DNA from 2 places in the Micromonospora sp. II genome. Region 2 is predicted to be linked to the other one. Evidence: riboswitches for the same ligand, from Rfam matches in the RefSeq annotation. Region 2 holds a riboswitch; the other holds the start of a gene.
The links. A riboswitch is a leader RNA that binds a small molecule or an ion and turns the genes downstream of it on or off. The one in region 2 is predicted to bind cobalamin.

Region 1 (8,237 bases), on a different contig from region 2:
GAGATCGCGGCATCAGGAGGGCTCCGACCCCGCCACCTCGGCGAGCTGGTGAGGATCACGCTCCGGCGCCCGGGGCGGGGCGGCGGGCCGCTCGCGGTCCAGGTGCAGGCGCAGCAGCACCCAGCCCAGCGACACACCGCCGATGAACACGTACGCGGGCTGCGTGCCGAACGTGTCCCAGCAGGTGTGCAGCGTGACGGCGGCGGCGAAGGTGAGCAGGAACGCCGCCAGTCTCCGGCCGCCGGGCGCGGCGGCGAACGTGAACAACGCGGCGGCGGTCAGCCCGGTCCAGGCCAGGTGCGCGGCGGGCGCGGTGAGACCGCGAACCAGCAGCGTCCGCTCGACGGCGCCGAGGTTGCCCTCCGACCCGACGAACGCGGCGAACGCGTACCCCATGGTCTCCAGCGCGGCGAACCCGGCGCCGGAGGCCACGCCGATCACCAGGCCCTGCGCCGGTGACCGGTGCCGCCGCCACAGCAGCAGGATGCCGGCCGGCACGATCAGCTTCGCGGTCTCCTCGGCCAGGCCGACGAGCGCCATCGGCAGGACGCCGAGGCGGTGCAGGGTGCCGTACTCCAGCCAGCCGGCGGCGACCACGCCGACCACGCCGCCGAGGAGCGCGGCGACGCCGACGACGGAGCCGGGGACCGGGCGGCGGGCCGGCCGCCCCTGGGCGAAGGCCAGGAACGTGGCGGGCGCGACGCACGCGCCGAGCACGATCAGCGCCGGCACGAACGTGACGGTGCCGGTGCCGGACAGTGTCTCCAGCACCAGCAGGTGAAGCCCGACGCCGACGAGCAGGACCGCCACCCACGCCCAGCGGCGTCCGGTATTCCCCATACGCCGAGTATCGCGCCCGGCGGCGAGCGCCGGCATCGGGGGTAGGCACTGTGGACAGTGAGATCCATGCGACACGCCCGACACGACATCTGGTGTTGCCCAACCGCCCTCACCGCCATATATGGTGGTGCCGCAGCTGGTTCGGCCGAGCCCTCCGGGGCGGGGCCGAGGCAAGAGGGAACCCGGTGGGAATCCGGGACTGCCCCGCAGCGGTGAGTGGGAACGACAGCCGTCAACAGCACTGGGCCACCGGCCTGGGAAGCGACGGCCGGTAGGCGACCGGCGACCCCGGTCGGGCCCGCGAGTCCGAAGACCTGCCAGCGCGCCGTGCGCCTCCGCGTACGGCGGCCGGAGGTCGCGCGGGACGACCGACGCCAGCAGCCGGGCCGGCCGCGCCGTGCCCGTTGGCGTCTCCCGCCGTCTCCAGACGGTGACAGCGAGGAGAGGTCATGACTGTCGTGCAGGAAAGCCCGCCGGCCACCGGCGGCGGGTCCGAGGCCCGCCGGCCGGCGATGCGGGTACGCAAACGGGACGGCGACACCGAGCCGGTGGACGTCGGCAAGATCGTCCGGGCGGTCGAACGCTGGGTCGCCGACCTGGACGAGGTGGACCCGCTGCGGGTGGCCACCAAGACGATCAGCGGGCTCTACGACGGGGCGACCACCGCCGAGCTGGACCGGCTGTCGATCCAGACCGCGGCGGAGCTGATCGGCGAGGAGCCGCAGTACTCGAAGCTGGCGGCAAGGCTGCTGGCCGCGTACGTGGACAAGGAGGTCCGCGGTCAGGGCGTGGCGAGCTTCAGCCAGTCGATCGCGTACGCGCACGGGCTGGGGCTGATCGGCGACGAGACGGCCGCGTTCGTCGCCCGGCACGCGCGCAAGCTCGACGACGCCGTGGACCCGGACGGCGACAGGCGGTTCGAGTACTTCGGACTGCGCACTGTCGCGGACCGCTACCTGCTGCGGCACCCGCAGTCGCGGCTGGTGGTGGAGACGCCGCAGTACTGGCTGCTGCGGGTGGCCTGCGGACTGTCCCGCACCCCGGGCGAGGCGGTCGGCTTCTACCGGCTGATGTCCAGCCTGGCCTATCTGCCCAGCTCCCCCACGCTGTTCAACTCCGGCACCCGGCACACCCAGATGTCGTCGTGCTTCCTGGTCGACTCGCCGCGCGACGAGCTTGACTCGATCTACGAGCGCTACCACCAGGTGGCGAAGCTGTCGAAGTTCTCCGGCGGCATCGGCATCGCCTGGTCGCGGGTGCGCGGCCGGGGCGCGCTGATCCGGGGCACGAACGGYCGGTCCAACGGCATCGTGCCGTTCCTCAAGACGCTCGACGCCGGGGTGGCCGCGGTCAACCAGGGCGGCCGGCGCAAGGGCGCGGCCTGCGTCTACCTGGAGCCGTGGCACCCGGACGTGGAGGAGTTCCTGGAGCTGCGGGACAACACCGGCGAGGAGTCCCGGCGTACGCACAACCTCAACCTGGCCAACTGGATCCCGGACGAGTTCATGCGCCGGGTCGAGGCCGACGGCGAGTGGTCGCTCGTCGATCCGTCGGACGCCCCGGAGCTGCCCGACCTGTACGGGGAGGCGTTCGACGCCGCGTACCGGGCGGCCGAGAAGAACGCGGTCCGCACGGTACGGGCCCGGGACCTGTACGGGCGGATGATGCGCACGCTCGCGCAGACCGGCAACGGCTGGATGACGTTCAAGGACGCCGCGAACCGGCTGTCCAACCAGACCGGTGAGCCGGGCAACGTGATCCACCTGTCCAACCTGTGCACCGAGATCCTGGAGGTGAACGACGACGCCGAGACGGCGGTGTGCAACCTCGGCTCGGTGAACCTCGGCGCCCACGTCACCGCCGACGGGGTGGACTGGGAGCGGCTGCGCGCCACGGTCCGCACCGCTGTGGTGTTCCTCGACCGGGTGATCGACATCAACTACTACCCGGCCGAGCAGGCGGCGGCGTCGAACCCGCGCTGGCGGCCGGTCGGGCTCGGCCTGATGGGGTTGCAGGACGCGTTCTTCACGCTGCGCCTGCCGTTCGACTCCCCCGAGGCGAAGGAGCTGTCCACCCGCGTGCAGGAGGAGATCCTGCTGACCGCGCTGGAGACCTCCGCCGGGCTGGCCGAGCGGTTCGGGCCGCATCCGGCGTACCCGCAGACCCGGGCCGCGAAGGGTGACCTGCACCCGGACCTGTGGGGCGCGGAGCCGGCGCAGGCCGGACGGTGGGCGGCGCTGCGCGAGCGGATCGCCGCAGGCGGGCTGCGCAACTCGCTGCTGGTGGCGATCGCACCGACCGCCACCATCGCCTCCATCGCCGGCTGCTACGAGTGCGTCGAACCGCAGGTGTCCAACCTGTTCAAGCGCGAGACCATGTCCGGGGAGTTCCTCCAGGTCAACACGTACCTGGTGCGGGAGCTGAAGGCGCGCGGACTGTGGACGCCGCAGGTCCGCGACCGGATCAAGCGGGCCGAGGGCTCGGTGCAGGACATCACCGAGCTGCCCGCGCCGGTGCGGGAGCTGTTCCGCACCGCCTGGGAGCTGCCGCAGCGGGCGCTGATCGACCTGGCCGCCGCGCGGGCGCCGTTCGTCGACCAGTCCCAGTCGCTGAACCTGTTCCTGAGCGCGCCGACCATCGGCAAGCTGTCCTCGATGTACCTGTACGCCTGGAAGGCCGGGCTGAAGACCACCTACTACCTGCGTTCCCGTCCCGCCACCCGCATCCAGCAGGCCACCGTCGCCCCGGTGCCCGCCCCGGTGCCCGGCGTGGTCTCCGCCGTGAGCGACGACGAGGCGCTGGCCTGTTCCCTGGAGAACCCCGAGAGCTGCGAGGCATGCCAGTGACCACCACCGCACCGACCCGGCACATGCTGCTCGACCCCGGCATGGACCTGACCCTGCGGCCGATGCGCTACCCGCGCTTCTTCGACCGGTTCAAGGACGCGATCAGGAACACCTGGACGGTCGAGGAGGTGGACCTGCACTCGGACCTCGCCGACCTGGCGAAGCTGTCCCCCGCCGAACGGCACCTGGTGTCGCGGCTGGTGGCGTTCTTCGCCACCGGCGACACGATCGTCGCCAACAACCTGGTGCTCAACCTCTACCAGCACGTCAACTCGCCCGAGGGCCGGCTCTACCTGTCCCGGCAGCTGTTCGAGGAGGCGGTGCACGTCCAGTTCTACCTGAACCTGCTCGACACGTACGTGCCGGACGAGAAGGAACGGTTCGCCGCGTTCGCCGCGGTGGAGAACATCCCGTCGATCGCCCGCAAGGCCGAGTTCTGCTTCCGGTGGATCGACTCGATCTTCGAGCTGCGCGAGCTGCGGACCCGCGACGACCGGCGGGCGTTCCTGCTCAACCTGATCTGCTTCGCCGCGTGCATCGAGGGCCTGTTCTTCTACGGCGCGTTCGCCTACGTCTACTTCCTGCGGTCCCGGGGCCTGCTCAACGGGCTGGCCTCCGGCACCAACTGGGTGTTCCGGGACGAGTCGATGCACATGGCGTTCGCGTTCGACGTGGTGGAGACCGTACGCGCCGAGGAACCGGACCTGTTCGACGCCGAGATGGAGAAGCAGGTGAAGGAGATGCTGGCCGAGGCGGTGGAGTGCGAGGTGAGCTTCGCCGCGGACCTGCTGGGCCAGGGCGTGCCGGGGATGTCGCTGGCCGACATGCGCGAGTACCTCCAGCACGTGGCCGACCGGCGCCTGGCGGTGCTCGGCATCGCCCCGATGTACGGCAGCGCCAACCCGTTCGCGTTCATGGAGTTGCAGGACGTGCAGGAGCTGTCGAACTTCTTCGAGCGTCGGGTGTCGGCGTACCAGGTCGGCGTGACCGGCAGCGTCACGTTCGACGACGACTTCTGACCGCCGCTCCCCGCCCCGGCCGTCACGGCCGGGGCGGGGCCGGGCTCTCACCGGGCAGCGCCGCCGCCCGGACCCGCCCGATCAACGCCACCACGGCGAGCGCCAGCACGGCCACCACCACGAACGCGGTACGCAGGTCCAGCGCGCCGGCGAGCAGGCCGATCACCGGCGCCGCGAGCAGCGCGCCCGGCCACTGGCCCATCGCCACCACGGAGACGCCCTCGCCGGACGTGAGGCCCGGCTGCTCACCGGCGAAGCCGAGCACCGTCGGGGTCACGCACGCCAGGCCGAACCCGAGCAGTCCGAACCCGGCCATCACCGCCGCCGGATGGGGGTACGCCACCGGCAGCGCCACGCCGGCTGTCGCGACCAGCGCGGACAGCCGGACGAAGCGGATCCGCCCGACCCGGCCGGCCAGCCGGTCGCCGAACAGCCGGGCGACGGTCGCGGCCAGCGCGAGACAGGTGTACGTGGCCGCGGCGAGCACCGCCGTGGCGCCGGCCACCTCGGTCGCGTACAGCGCGCTCCACTGGGCGCCGGCCATCTCGATGAACGAGGCGAGGAAGGCGATCACCGCGAGCAGCAGCAGTTGCGGGGTGAACCGGTCACGCAGCCGGCGCCGCGCCTCGCCGTCCTTGGTCTCCTGGCGGGGCGTGTCGGGCAGCCAGCGGTGCGTGGCGATCAGCAGCGCGCCCAGCAGGACACTGGTGACGGCCATCTGCGCCGACGGCGACATCCCGATCGCCGCGGCCCCGGTGCCGCAGAGGCCGCCGACCAGCATGCCGATGCTGAAGCCCGCGTGGAACGTGGACAGGATGGGCCGCCCGTACCGCTTCTGCACCTCGACCGACTGGGCGTTCATCGGCGTGGCCAGCAGGTTCGCCGCGAAGCCCCAGACCGCGAGGCCGCCGACCAGCGCCACCACAGTGGTGGACGCGGCCAGCAGCGGCGCGTTGAGCAGGATCAGCGCGGCCCCGGCCAGCGCCAGCCGGCGGGTGTTGATCCGGCTGATCAGCACCGCCACCACGACCAGGGAAACCAGCTCCCCCGCGTTCGTGGCGATGTTCGCCAGGCCCCAGCCGGTGTTGCCGACCCCTACCGCGTCCCGCACCTCCGGCACGCGGGCCGACCACCCGCCGATGGCGAGGCCCATGATGACGAAGAGCAGCGCCACCGACCAGCGGGCCCGTACGGCCGAGCGGGGCACCGGCGGCGCGGGCTGCTCCGTCGTGTGCTGGTTCGTCGAGGTGTCCGTCATGGTCGTCGTACCTCTCTGGGATCGGTCCGTCGGAACTCCTACCCGATCGCGTGGTCGAGGAAGCACGCACCGTCAGGAAGGCGTACCCGTTCCGGTGTGGTGCCGGGGTCGGTGACGAGCGCCGAGACCACCGCGACGTAGTCGTCGATCAGCCCGCGTACCAGGTCGTCGCCGAAGACACCCCGGTTGCGGATCACCACGCCGCCGGCCCGGTCGTCGTCCACCACGACGATCGGTGAACCCCGCTTGACCCAGACGGGCAGACATTCGGGCGGCACGTCGGCGGCGACCACCGGCGGCGGGGTGCCGGGCGCGGCCCGGGCGGTGATGTCGACCGGCTCCACCCGCAGATCCGGGCAGTGCAGCACCGGCGACGCCGACGCGGCGGACTGGAACCAGGCGTCGAACAGGTGGTTGTCCGGCCAGGGGCGGATCGCCGCGAAGCCGGGACGGACCGCCCGGGCCAGCCGGTGGTACGCGGTGGCGTGCGCGACGGCCCCGGCCAGCGAGGCGTGCGCGGCGCCGACCACAGCGCTCATCGGCGCGTCCGGCGCAACGTCGACCGGCAGGTAGACGTTGTTGGTGAACTGCCCGACGAGCTGCCGGGACAGCGGGCTCTCCCGGCCCAGCGTGGTGGTGCCCAGCACCACCCGGGACCGGCCGGCCCGCCGCGACAGCAGCACCAGGTACGCGGCGAGCAGCAGCACGTACGGGCTGGTGCGGGCCCGCCGTGCGGCCGGACGAAGCCGCGCGGTAATCTCGGGCGGGAACGCGAAGCGGGTGGCCACCTCGGCGCTGAGCGCGACGTCCGGCGCCGGCGGCGACGCCGGGAAGAGCTGGTACGGCTCCACCGGCCGCAGCCGGTCCCGCCAGTACGCGGCCCGGGCGGCGGCGTCGACGCCGTTGCCGGACTGCTCCGCCTCCTGGAGCGCGGCGAGCGCGGCCGGGTCCACGCCCAGCGGCGGCTGCGGGTCGGCCGCGCCGAGCCGGGCCGCGTACGCGTGGCACAGGTCCTCCACCACGACGCGGCACGACCAGCCGTCGGAGACCATGTGGAAGAAGCAGAGCGCGAGCACGTGCTCGGTCGCGGAGAGCCGGACCAGCGCGGCCCGCCACAGCGGCGCCCGGCCGGGGTCGAACGCGTCGTTGCGGTGCGCGTACGCGATCTGCTCGACGCGGGCCTGCTGCTCGGCCGGCGGCAGTCCGGACAGGTCGACGTACTCCAGCGGCGACTCCACGTGCGGCAGGATCCGCACCTCGGGCTGCACGCCGATGCGGTCGAACCGCATCCGCAGCGCGTCGTGCCGGTCCACCACGTCCTGCATCGCCTGCCGCAGCACGTCGACCCGCAGCGCGCCCCGCAACCGGCGGAACTCCACCACCACGAGCCGTGAGGCGCCGGGACGGGCCGGGTCGAGCGCGGTCATGAACTCCCACATCATCTGCTGGCCGGGGGCCAGCGGGTACGTCGTCGGCACTGCCACTCCCCCCGTCAGGCCGCCACCGGCGGCGCGGCCACCGGCGCGACCGGCCGGTGGTCCGCCTCGTCCGGCTGGTAGTCCGCCTCGTCCGGCGCGCGGAAGCCGGTGAAGAGCAGGTCGGGACGGCCGAGCCGCAGCGAGGTGACGAACGCGGCCCCGTCGAAGAGCGTCTCGATCGCCGCGCAGGCCGCCGACTCGGCCACCGCACGCGGTCCCCGGTCGCCGCCGAGCCGGCCGGGCGTCTTCGCGGCGATCACGGCGGCCGCGACGGCCGGCACCGCGAGCAGGCTGCGTCCCCCGCTGCGCCGGGCGGTCAGCAGCCCGGCCAGCGCGGTCACGGCGAGCGTGCTGGCGGTGTTGAGCACGAACCGGCGCCGGTGCGGGTGGGCCAGGCAGAGCCACTGCTCGGAGCGCCCGTACGTGGTGAACCGGTAGGCGACCGCGCGGAAGGTGTCGGCGACGCCGGTGTCGTGGGTGACCACGCCGTCCGGGTCGGTGAGCAGCACGTAGCCGGCGTCGGTGAGGAGCAGCCCGAGGTGCAGGTCCTCCCCGCCCAGCGGCATCGGGGAGTCCTCCGGGAACCCGCCGACCGCCTCGAAGACGGCGCGCTTGACGGCCATGTTCGCGCCGGCGCCCCAGGACACGCGCTCGTAGTGCAGCGGCCGGGTCAGGTCGCCGAGCAGCAGGTAGGAGCGGCGCATCACGCGGAAGAACGCGCTGTCGCCGGGCTCGACGATCACCGGGCCGGTGACGCCGGCGACCTCCTCGCCGGAGGTGCGCAGCCGGGCCGCGT
Region 2 (8,237 bases):
CCACGGTCGGCGGCCTCGTTCAGCCGTTCCACGATGCCGCGCAGTGCCCAGGGGTTCGCGCGGCGCATGAACTGCTGGTTCGTCTCGTCGAGGACGTATTCGCGGGCCAGTGACTCGTACATCCAGTCGTGGACGACACCGGCGGTGGCGTCGAAGCCGTAGAGGTAGTCCACGGTGGCGGCGAGCTCGAACGCTCCCTTGTAGCCGTGGCGCTGCATCGCCGCGATCCAGCGCGGGTTGACCACCCGCGAGCGGAAGACGCGGTTGGTCTCTTCCTGCAGGCTGCGGGTGCGTACGGCGTCGGGCGTGGTGGAGTCACCGACGTACGCCCTGGGTTCGGCGCCGGTCAGCGCGCGGACCGTGGCGATCATGCCGCCGTGGTATTGGAAGTAGTCGTCGGAGTCGGCGATGTCGTGCTCGCGGGAGTCGATGTTCTTCGCGGCGACGGCGATGCGCCGGTAGTTGGTTCGCATGTCGTCGGTTGCCGCGATGCCGTCGAGGCCGCGGCCGTAGGCGAAGCCGCCCCAGGCGGTGTAGACGGCGGCCAGGTCGGCGTCGTCGCGCCAGGTGCCGGACTCGACGACCTGGAGGATGCCGGCGCCGTACGATCCGGGCTTCGAACCGAAGATCCGCGTGGTGGCCCGCCGCTGGTCGCCGTGCTCGGCGAGGTCGTGGCGGGTGTGTGCCCGCACGTAGTTGCGCTCATCGGGTTCGTCGAGCCCGGCGACGAGCTGCACGGCGTCGTCGAGGAGTTCGATGACGTGCGGGAAGGCGTCGCGGAAGAATCCCGAGATGCGCACGGTAACGTCGATGCGGGGCCGGCCGAGTTCGTCGAGGCCGATCACCTCCAGGCCGTTGACCCGGCGTGAGGCCGTGTCCCAGATGGGGCGTACGCCCAGCAGCGCCAGCACCTCGGCGATGTCATCGCCGGAGGTGCGCATCGCGGAGGTGCCCCACACGGAGAGGCCGACCGATCGGGGATGCTCGCCGGTTTCGGCGAAATGCCGGGCGACGAGGGACTCGGCCATCGCCTGTCCCGTTTCCCAGGCCAGACGGGACGGAACGGCCCGCGGGTCGACGGTGTAGAAGTTACGGCCGGTCGGCAGGACGTTGACCAGTCCGCGCAGCGGGGAGCCGGAGGGCCCGGCCGGGACGAAACCGCCGTCGAGCGCGTGCAGGACGTTGGTCAGTTCGTCGGTGGTGGCGGCCAGTCGCGGCACGACCTGCTCGGCGGCGAAGCGCAGGACGTCGCGTACCACCGGGTCGTCGTGCAGCGCGTCGATCGCGTCAGCCTGCCAGCTGGCCTTCTCCATCGCCTCGATCAGGGCACGGGCCTGCGCTTCCACGGCGTCGACGTCGGCCGCCGGGGCGTCCTCGGCAAGACCCAGCGCGGCGCGCAGGCCGGGCAGTGCCCGGTTCTGTCCGCCCCAGACCTGTGTCGCGCGGAGCACGGCGAGCACCAGGTTGACGCGTGCCTGTCCGGTCGGCGCCTGGCCGAGCACGTGCAATCCGTCGCGGATCTGTACGTCCTTGATCTCGCACAGCCAGCCGTCGACGTGCAGCAGGAAGTCGTCGAACTCCTCGTCGCCGGGCCGTTCGTCCAGGCCGAGGTCGCGATGCATTTGTGCGGACTGCATCAGCGTCCAGATCTGCTGGCGGACCGCGGGCAGCTTTGCCGGGTCCATCGCGGCGATGTTGGCGTGCTCGTCGAGCAGTTGCTCCAGCTTGGCGATGTCGCCGTAGCTTTCGGCGCGTGCCATCGGCGGCACCAGGTGGTCGACGATGGTGGCGTGCGCGCGGCGCTTGGCTTGGGCACCCTCGCCAGGATCGTTGACCAGGAACGGATAGATCAACGGCATGCTGCCGATTGCCGCGTCCGTGGCGCAGGCGGCTGAGAGCGCGGCGTTCTTCCCCGGCAGCCACTCCATCGAGCCGTGTTTGCCGAGGTGCACCACCGCGTCGGCGCCGAAGCCGTGTTCGAGCCAGCGGTACGCGGCCAGGTAGTGGTGCGACGGAGGCATGGCCGGGTCGTGGTAGATCGCGACCGGGTTCTCGCCGAAGCCACGCGGGGGCTGGATGAGGATGACGACGTTACCGGCGCGCAGGGTGGCCAGCACGATGTCGCCGTCGTCGTCGACGAAAAGCGAGCCGGGAGCCTCGCCCCAGGTCTCGGCCATGGCGTCGCGCAGCGCGGCGGGCAATCCGGCAGTCCAGCGCCGGTAGTCGTCCCGGCTGACACGCACGTGCGACTCGCTGAGCTGAGCCTGCGTGAGCCACTCCTCGTCCTGCCCACCGGCGGCGATCAAAGCGTGGATGAGCGCGTTGCCGGCCGTCGTGTCGGCATCCTCTCCCTCGACCGGGAGCAGCGGGTCGAGCCCGGGAATTGCGCCGGGTGCGCCGAGGTCGTAGCCGGCATCTCGCATCGCGCGCAGCAATCGGATCGCCGACACGGGCGTATCGAGGCCGACGGCGTTGCCGATGCGGCTGTGCTTGGTCGGGTAGGCCGACAGGACGAGGGCCACCTTGCGCTCGGCGGGCGGGACATACCGCAGTCGGGCGTGGTTGACGGCGATGCCCGCGACGCGGGTGCATCGCTCAGGGTCGGTCACGTAGCGGGGCAGGCCGTCGGCGTCGACCTCCTTGAATGAGAACGGGACGGTGATGAGGCGGCCGTCGAACTCGGGGATGGCGATCTGGGTCGCGGAGTCGAGCGGGGTGACGCCTTCGTCGGACGCCTCCCACTCGGCTCTGCCGGACGTGAGCGCCAGAGCCTGCAGCACGGGGATGTCGAGGGCGCGCAGCCGTTCGACGTCCCAGGACTCGTCGTCGCCGCCGGCGCTCGCGGTGGCGGGCCGGGCGCCGCCGGCGGCCAGGACCGTGACGACGATCGCGTCCAGGGTGGCGAGTTCGGCGTACAACTCCTCGGGCGCCGCCCGCAGTGACGAGACGTAGATCGGTACGCCGGCGGCCACGCCGGTGGTGTCGATGGCATCGGCGAGTTCGTGGGCGAACGCGTTGTTGCCGCTCACCTCGTGGGCCCGGTAGTACAGGACTRCGACGCGGGGCCGGGCGTCCGGGGCCGGCTGCCGGCTGACTCCCCACTCGGGCAGCACGGCCGGCGGTTCGAAGCCTTCGCCGGTCAGCAGCACGGTGTCGGACAGGAAGGCGTGCAGTTGGCGCAGGTTCTCCGCGCCGCCCTCGGCGAGGTAGCGGTGCGCCTCGGCGCAGACGCCGATCGGGACGGTCGACAGCCCCATCAACGCGGCGTTCGGCGTCCGTTCCCCACCGAGCACGACCAGGGGACGGCCGGTGCCGCGGATCAGCGCGGCGAGGTCGCGTACGTCCTCGGGCGAGCCGAGCACCCGCAGAACGACCACTTCGGCCTCGGTGGTCAGGGTGTCGCGGCGCTCGCCGGTGAGCCGGGCAGGGTTGGCCCAGGACCAGTCCGCGTTGCTGGCCCGCGCCGAGAGCAGGTCGGTGTCCGAGGTGGACAGCAGGGCGATACGTGTCATGTTTCTCCTTCGGTGACACGGGAGCCGAGGCGCAGGTCGCCGACCGGACGGCCGGCGCGTAGGTGCTCGCCGACGAGGCGTGCCGCGTCGCCGGGTCGCACCGGCCCGTACCAGGTGCCGTCGGGGTGCACGACGGCGACTGGTCCGTGGTTGCACGGGAACAGGCAGCCGGTCTGGGCCATGAGGACGTCGGCGTCGGTGAGCTGCTGCTCGACGAGCGCGCCCACGATCGCGCGATAGGTCTCGTCCGCGCCGCGGGCACTGCAGCGCGGGCCGCGGCACAGCAGTAGATGATGGCGGTACGGCGGCAGGGTGTCCCAGGCCGGTGAGGTGAGTGGCGCCTCGTGCCCGGTGATCGCGCGCTCGCCGAACCGGATGACCGGCGGGTCGATCTGCTGACGGTGCCAGTGGCCGGCCACGCGTCCCACCCACGAACGGGCGAAAGTCAGGTCGTCGGTGCTCACCGGTTCCAGGCGAACCTCCCGGGCGCCCTCGGCGTGCAGCAGGTCGAGCACATGGGTCAGCGTCGGCTCGCCGGCTTGCAGGAAGGCCAGTCGGGCGCCGGCTGCCTCGGCCTGCCCGCGTAGCACCGGCGACGCGGCGTCCGTCAGTGCGGTCGCGACGTGAACGAGGACGCTCACGGGGTCAGGAGCCGGTGATCCGGTGCGATCGGGACACGGGGTCTTCTTTCGTCCGGGGCCTGTGCGCGAGGCCTGGATGGGCACGTGTCGCAGACGGATCTGCGGCCAGCAGGTCTTCGGACTCGGGATCAACCGGACGGGGCGCCTTCCCAGACCGTGGGTCCAGTGGCGTCGTGCCCCGCCCGTCACCCTCACCGCTGCGCGTCAGTCCCGGATTCGCACCGGGTTCCCTGGCTCATGGCTGAGTTTGACTGGCATCACGACGGTAGCACCGACAGCCGGTGTCGCCGGGGACGGGCTCTGGCACCATGTCGCCGTGACCGAGAGGACCCGCCGCGACCTGTGTCCCGGCCTGCTGCGCCCATGGATCGCCGACGACGGCGCGCTCGTGCGGGTGCGCGTCCCCGGCGGGATCGTGCCGACTGCGGCGCTGTGCGCACTCGTGGAGGTGGCCCGTGCGCACGGCGACGGCGCGGTCCACCTGACCAGCCGCGCCAACCTGCAGGTGCGCGGTCTCGAGCACGACGATGGGCGGCTGCCCGAGACCGTCGTCGCCGACGTCATCGCGACCGGGCTCGTACCGTCCACGTCGCACGAGCTGGTCCGCAACATCCTCGCCTCACCGCTGACCGGACGCAGTGGCGGCCGGGCCGATCTACACCCGGTCGTCGCCGGACTCGACGCACGGCTGCGCGCCGAGCCCCGGCTCACCGCGCTGACCGGACGGTTCCTGTTCGTGCTTGACGACGGCCGCGGTGATCTGGTCAGCCGTGACTTGGACCTGGGGTTGGTGGCGCTCGACTCGGACACCGCGCAGCTACGCGCCGGAACCTCGGCGTGGGGGCCAGTCATCCGGCTGGACGAGGCCGCCGCGGCGCTGACCGGGCTCGCCGTACGCTTCGCCGGGCTCGCGGGTGACCGGCCTGACTCACCCTGGCACGTCGACGAGCTGCCCGGCGCCGGCGCCGCGCTGCTGGGCACCGTACTCGACCGTGCCGAGCGGACCCGGGTGAGCACACCTCCACCCGCGCTGGGCAGGATCGTTCAGGATGACGGCCGCGTCACCGCGCACCTCGCGGCTTCCGGCGGCCGAGTGGACGCTCCCCTGCTGGAGGAGATCCGCGCGCTCGGCGCCGGCGAGATCGTCGTCACCCCGTACCGCACCCTGCTCGTCCCCGATCTGGAGAACGCATGAGTCTCACCACACCGGCACGCCGCTACGACTACGTCACCGACGGCGCGGCGATCTACGACGCCTCGTTCGCCACCATCCGTGCCGAGGCCGATCTTTCGGGTGTGCCGGCCGACGCCGAGAAGGTCGCGGTGCGGATGATCCACGCATGCGGCCAGACCGACCTCACCCGCAACCTGGTGATCCACCCCGGCCTGGTGGCCGCCGCCCGCGGGGCGCTGGAGGCGGGGGCGCCGATCCTGACCGACGCGCACATGGTCGCCGCCGGCGTTACCCGCGCCCGCCTGCCCCGTGACAACGAGGTCCGCTGCTTTCTGCACGAACCCGAGGTCCCGGCGCTTGCCCACCGGTGGGCAACGACCCGGTCGGCGGCGGCGGTGTCGCTGTGGACCGACCACCTCGCCGGCGCGGTCGTCGCCTTCGGCAACGCCCCCACGGCCCTGTTCCACCTGCTGGAGATGCTGCGCGACGGCGCGCCACGACCAGCTGCGATCATCGGTACGCCGGTGGGATTCATCGGCGCCGCCGAGTCCAAGCAGGCGCTCATCGACCTCGCCACCGACGCCCCCGGCCTCGACGTGCCCTATCTCGTGGTGACCGGGCGCCGGGGCGGCTCGGCGATGGCCGCCTCCGCGCTCAACGCCCTCGCCCGGGAGGCGGAGTGACCGGGCGGCTGTCCGGCGTCGGGGTCGGCCCGGGTGATCCCGAACTGATCACGCTCAAAGCCGCCCGGCTGATCGGCGCGGCCCAGGTCATCGCCTACCACCAGGGTGTCGGCAAACAGTCCAACGCGCGCCGCATCGCTGCCGGGCTGTTCCCGGACGACGTGATCGAGGAGGCGCTGGTCTATCCGGTGACGACCCAGAGCACCGAGCACCCGGGCGGGTACGCCGGGGCGATGGCCGACTTCTACGCCGAAGCCGCCGAGCGGCTGCGGGCCCACCTTCGTGCGGGCCGCGACGTGGTCGTGCTGGCCGAGGGCGACCCGATGCTCTACGGCTCGTTCATGTACCTGCACGACCGGCTCGCCGGCGAGTTCGACACGCAGGTCGTCGCCGGTGTGCCCGCCTTCGCCGCCGCCACCGCCACCACCGCCCTGCCGCTGGTCCGGCAGACCGACGTGCTGACCGTGCTGCCGGGAACGTTGCCCGAGCCCGAGCTGGCCCGGCGTCTCGCCGACACCGACGGGGCGGTGATCATGAAGCTGGGCCGGACGTTCACCAAGGTCCGCTCGGCGCTCGAGCAGGCCGGGCGCGTCGAGGGCTCCTGGTACGTCGAACGGGCGTCGATGACCGCCGAGCGGGTACTGCCTGTCGCCGACGTGGACCCCGCCACGGTGCCGTACTTCTCGATCGTGCTGGTCCCCGGCGACACCCGGCCCGGAGTGGCCCGTTACGACCTCCCGGCCACCAGGGTCACCGAACCTTATCCCGGTGCCGAGGTCGTCGTCGTGGGCCTCGGCCCCGGTCCCGATCGGTGGCTCTCCCCCGAGGCGTCGCAGGTGCTCGCCGAGGCCGGCCACGTCGTCGGCTACGGCCCGTACGTCCAGCGCGTCGCGCAGCGCCCCGGACTCGTCCGCCACGCCTCCGGCAACACGGTCGAGCTCGAGCGGGCCCGGCAGGCGCTCGAACTGGCGCTCGCCGGTGAGCGCGTCGCGGTCGTCTCCGGCGGTGACGCGGGCGTCTTCGGCATGGCGTCGGCGGTGTTCGAGGCCGCGGAGGACCCCCGCTACGCCGGCGTCGCCATCCGTGTCGTACCCGGGATCTCCGCCGTCCAGGCGGTCGCGGCGCGCGCGGGCGCGCCGATCGGGGCCGATTTCGCGGTGATGAGCCTGTCGGACCGGCTCAAGCCGTGGGAGGTCGTGGTCAAGCGGCTGCGCGCTGTCGCCGAGGCGGATTTGGTGCTGGCCCTCTACAACCCGCGCTCACGCTCACGCACCGAACAGGTCGCGCAGGCCCGGGCCGTGCTGCTGGAGCACAAGTCCCCCCGGACGGTCGTGGTCGTGGGCCGCGACATCGGCCGGGCCGGGGAGAGTCTCACCGTCACCTCGCTCGGCGAACTGGACCCCGGCAGCATCGACATGAAATGCCTGTTGATCATCGGCGCCTCGGCGACGCGAGTCACCGCGGCCGGACGTGTCTGGAGCCCGCGCTTCGTGCCCTGATCAGCCGCGCACGCGGCGCTCGCGACCGGCCGAGTAGAGGAACGACTCGCCGCCACGGACGTCCCCGGCCAGCGCCGGGCCGACCAGGATGACCGCTGCCTGTCGCAGACCGGCCTGCTCGACCCGGCCGCCGATGTCGGCCAGCGTGCCGCGCAGGATGAGCTCCTGCGGCTGCGACACCCGGTGCACCACGACTATGGGGCAGTCGTGGCCGTAGTAGCCGGCCAGTTCGGCGGCCAGCTCGCGGGTACGCGTGACCGCCAGGTGCAGGGCGAGCGTCGCGCCGGTCGCGGCGAACGCGGCGAGCTTCTCTCCCGACGGCATGACCGTGGACCGGGCCTGCGCGCGGGTGAGCACGACCGACTGGGCCAGCTCCGGGACGGTCAGCTCGGCGCCGACGGCGGCGGCAGCAGCCGCATAGGCCGGCACGCCGGGCGTGACGTCCCACGGGACCCGGGCGGCGTCGAGCCGGCGTGCCTGCTCGTGCACCGCCGAGTACAGCGACGGGTCACCGGAGCACAGCCGTACGACCTCGGACCCGTCGGCGTGTGCCTGGACCAGGTGCGTGGTGATCTGGTCCAGGTCGAGGTGCTGGGTGTCGATCAGCCGGGCGTCGTCACGGCAGTGCTCCAGCACCTCGGCGTCGAGGTACGTGCCCGGGTACAGGCACACGTCGGCGGACTCGAGCAGGCGTACCGCGCGGAGGGTGAGCAGGTCGGCGGCGCCGG

Region 1: it holds a riboswitch for cobalamin, as region 2 does, so the genes downstream of both, A8711_RS14140 (ribonucleoside-diphosphate reductase subunit alpha) here and A8711_RS17225 (ferredoxin) in region 2, are expected to answer to the same signal.

Annotation. Positions count from the first base shown of each region.
Region 1 covers NZ_LYXF01000024.1:541,323-549,559, reverse strand. Annotated here, with positions in the region: gene A8711_RS14145 (PrsW family glutamic-type intramembrane protease) at 13-840, opposite strand; cobalamin riboswitch at 961-1,177, shown strand; gene A8711_RS14140 (ribonucleoside-diphosphate reductase subunit alpha) at 1,290-3,686, shown strand; gene A8711_RS14135 (ribonucleotide-diphosphate reductase subunit beta) at 3,677-4,705, shown strand; gene A8711_RS14130 (MFS transporter) at 4,728-5,963, opposite strand; gene A8711_RS14125 (condensation domain-containing protein) at 6,002-7,441, opposite strand; gene A8711_RS14120 (glycosyltransferase) at 7,456-8,237, opposite strand, start outside.
Region 2 covers NZ_LYXF01000031.1:20,909-29,145, forward strand. Annotated here, with positions in the region: gene cobN (cobaltochelatase subunit CobN) at 1-3,512, opposite strand, end outside; gene A8711_RS17225 (ferredoxin) at 3,509-4,153, opposite strand; cobalamin riboswitch at 4,243-4,424, opposite strand; gene A8711_RS17230 (sulfite reductase subunit beta) at 4,470-5,348, shown strand; gene A8711_RS17235 (precorrin-8X methylmutase) at 5,345-6,010, shown strand; gene A8711_RS17240 (precorrin-2 C(20)-methyltransferase) at 6,007-7,509, shown strand; gene A8711_RS17245 (cobalt-precorrin-4/precorrin-4 C(11)-methyltransferase) at 7,510-8,237, opposite strand, start outside.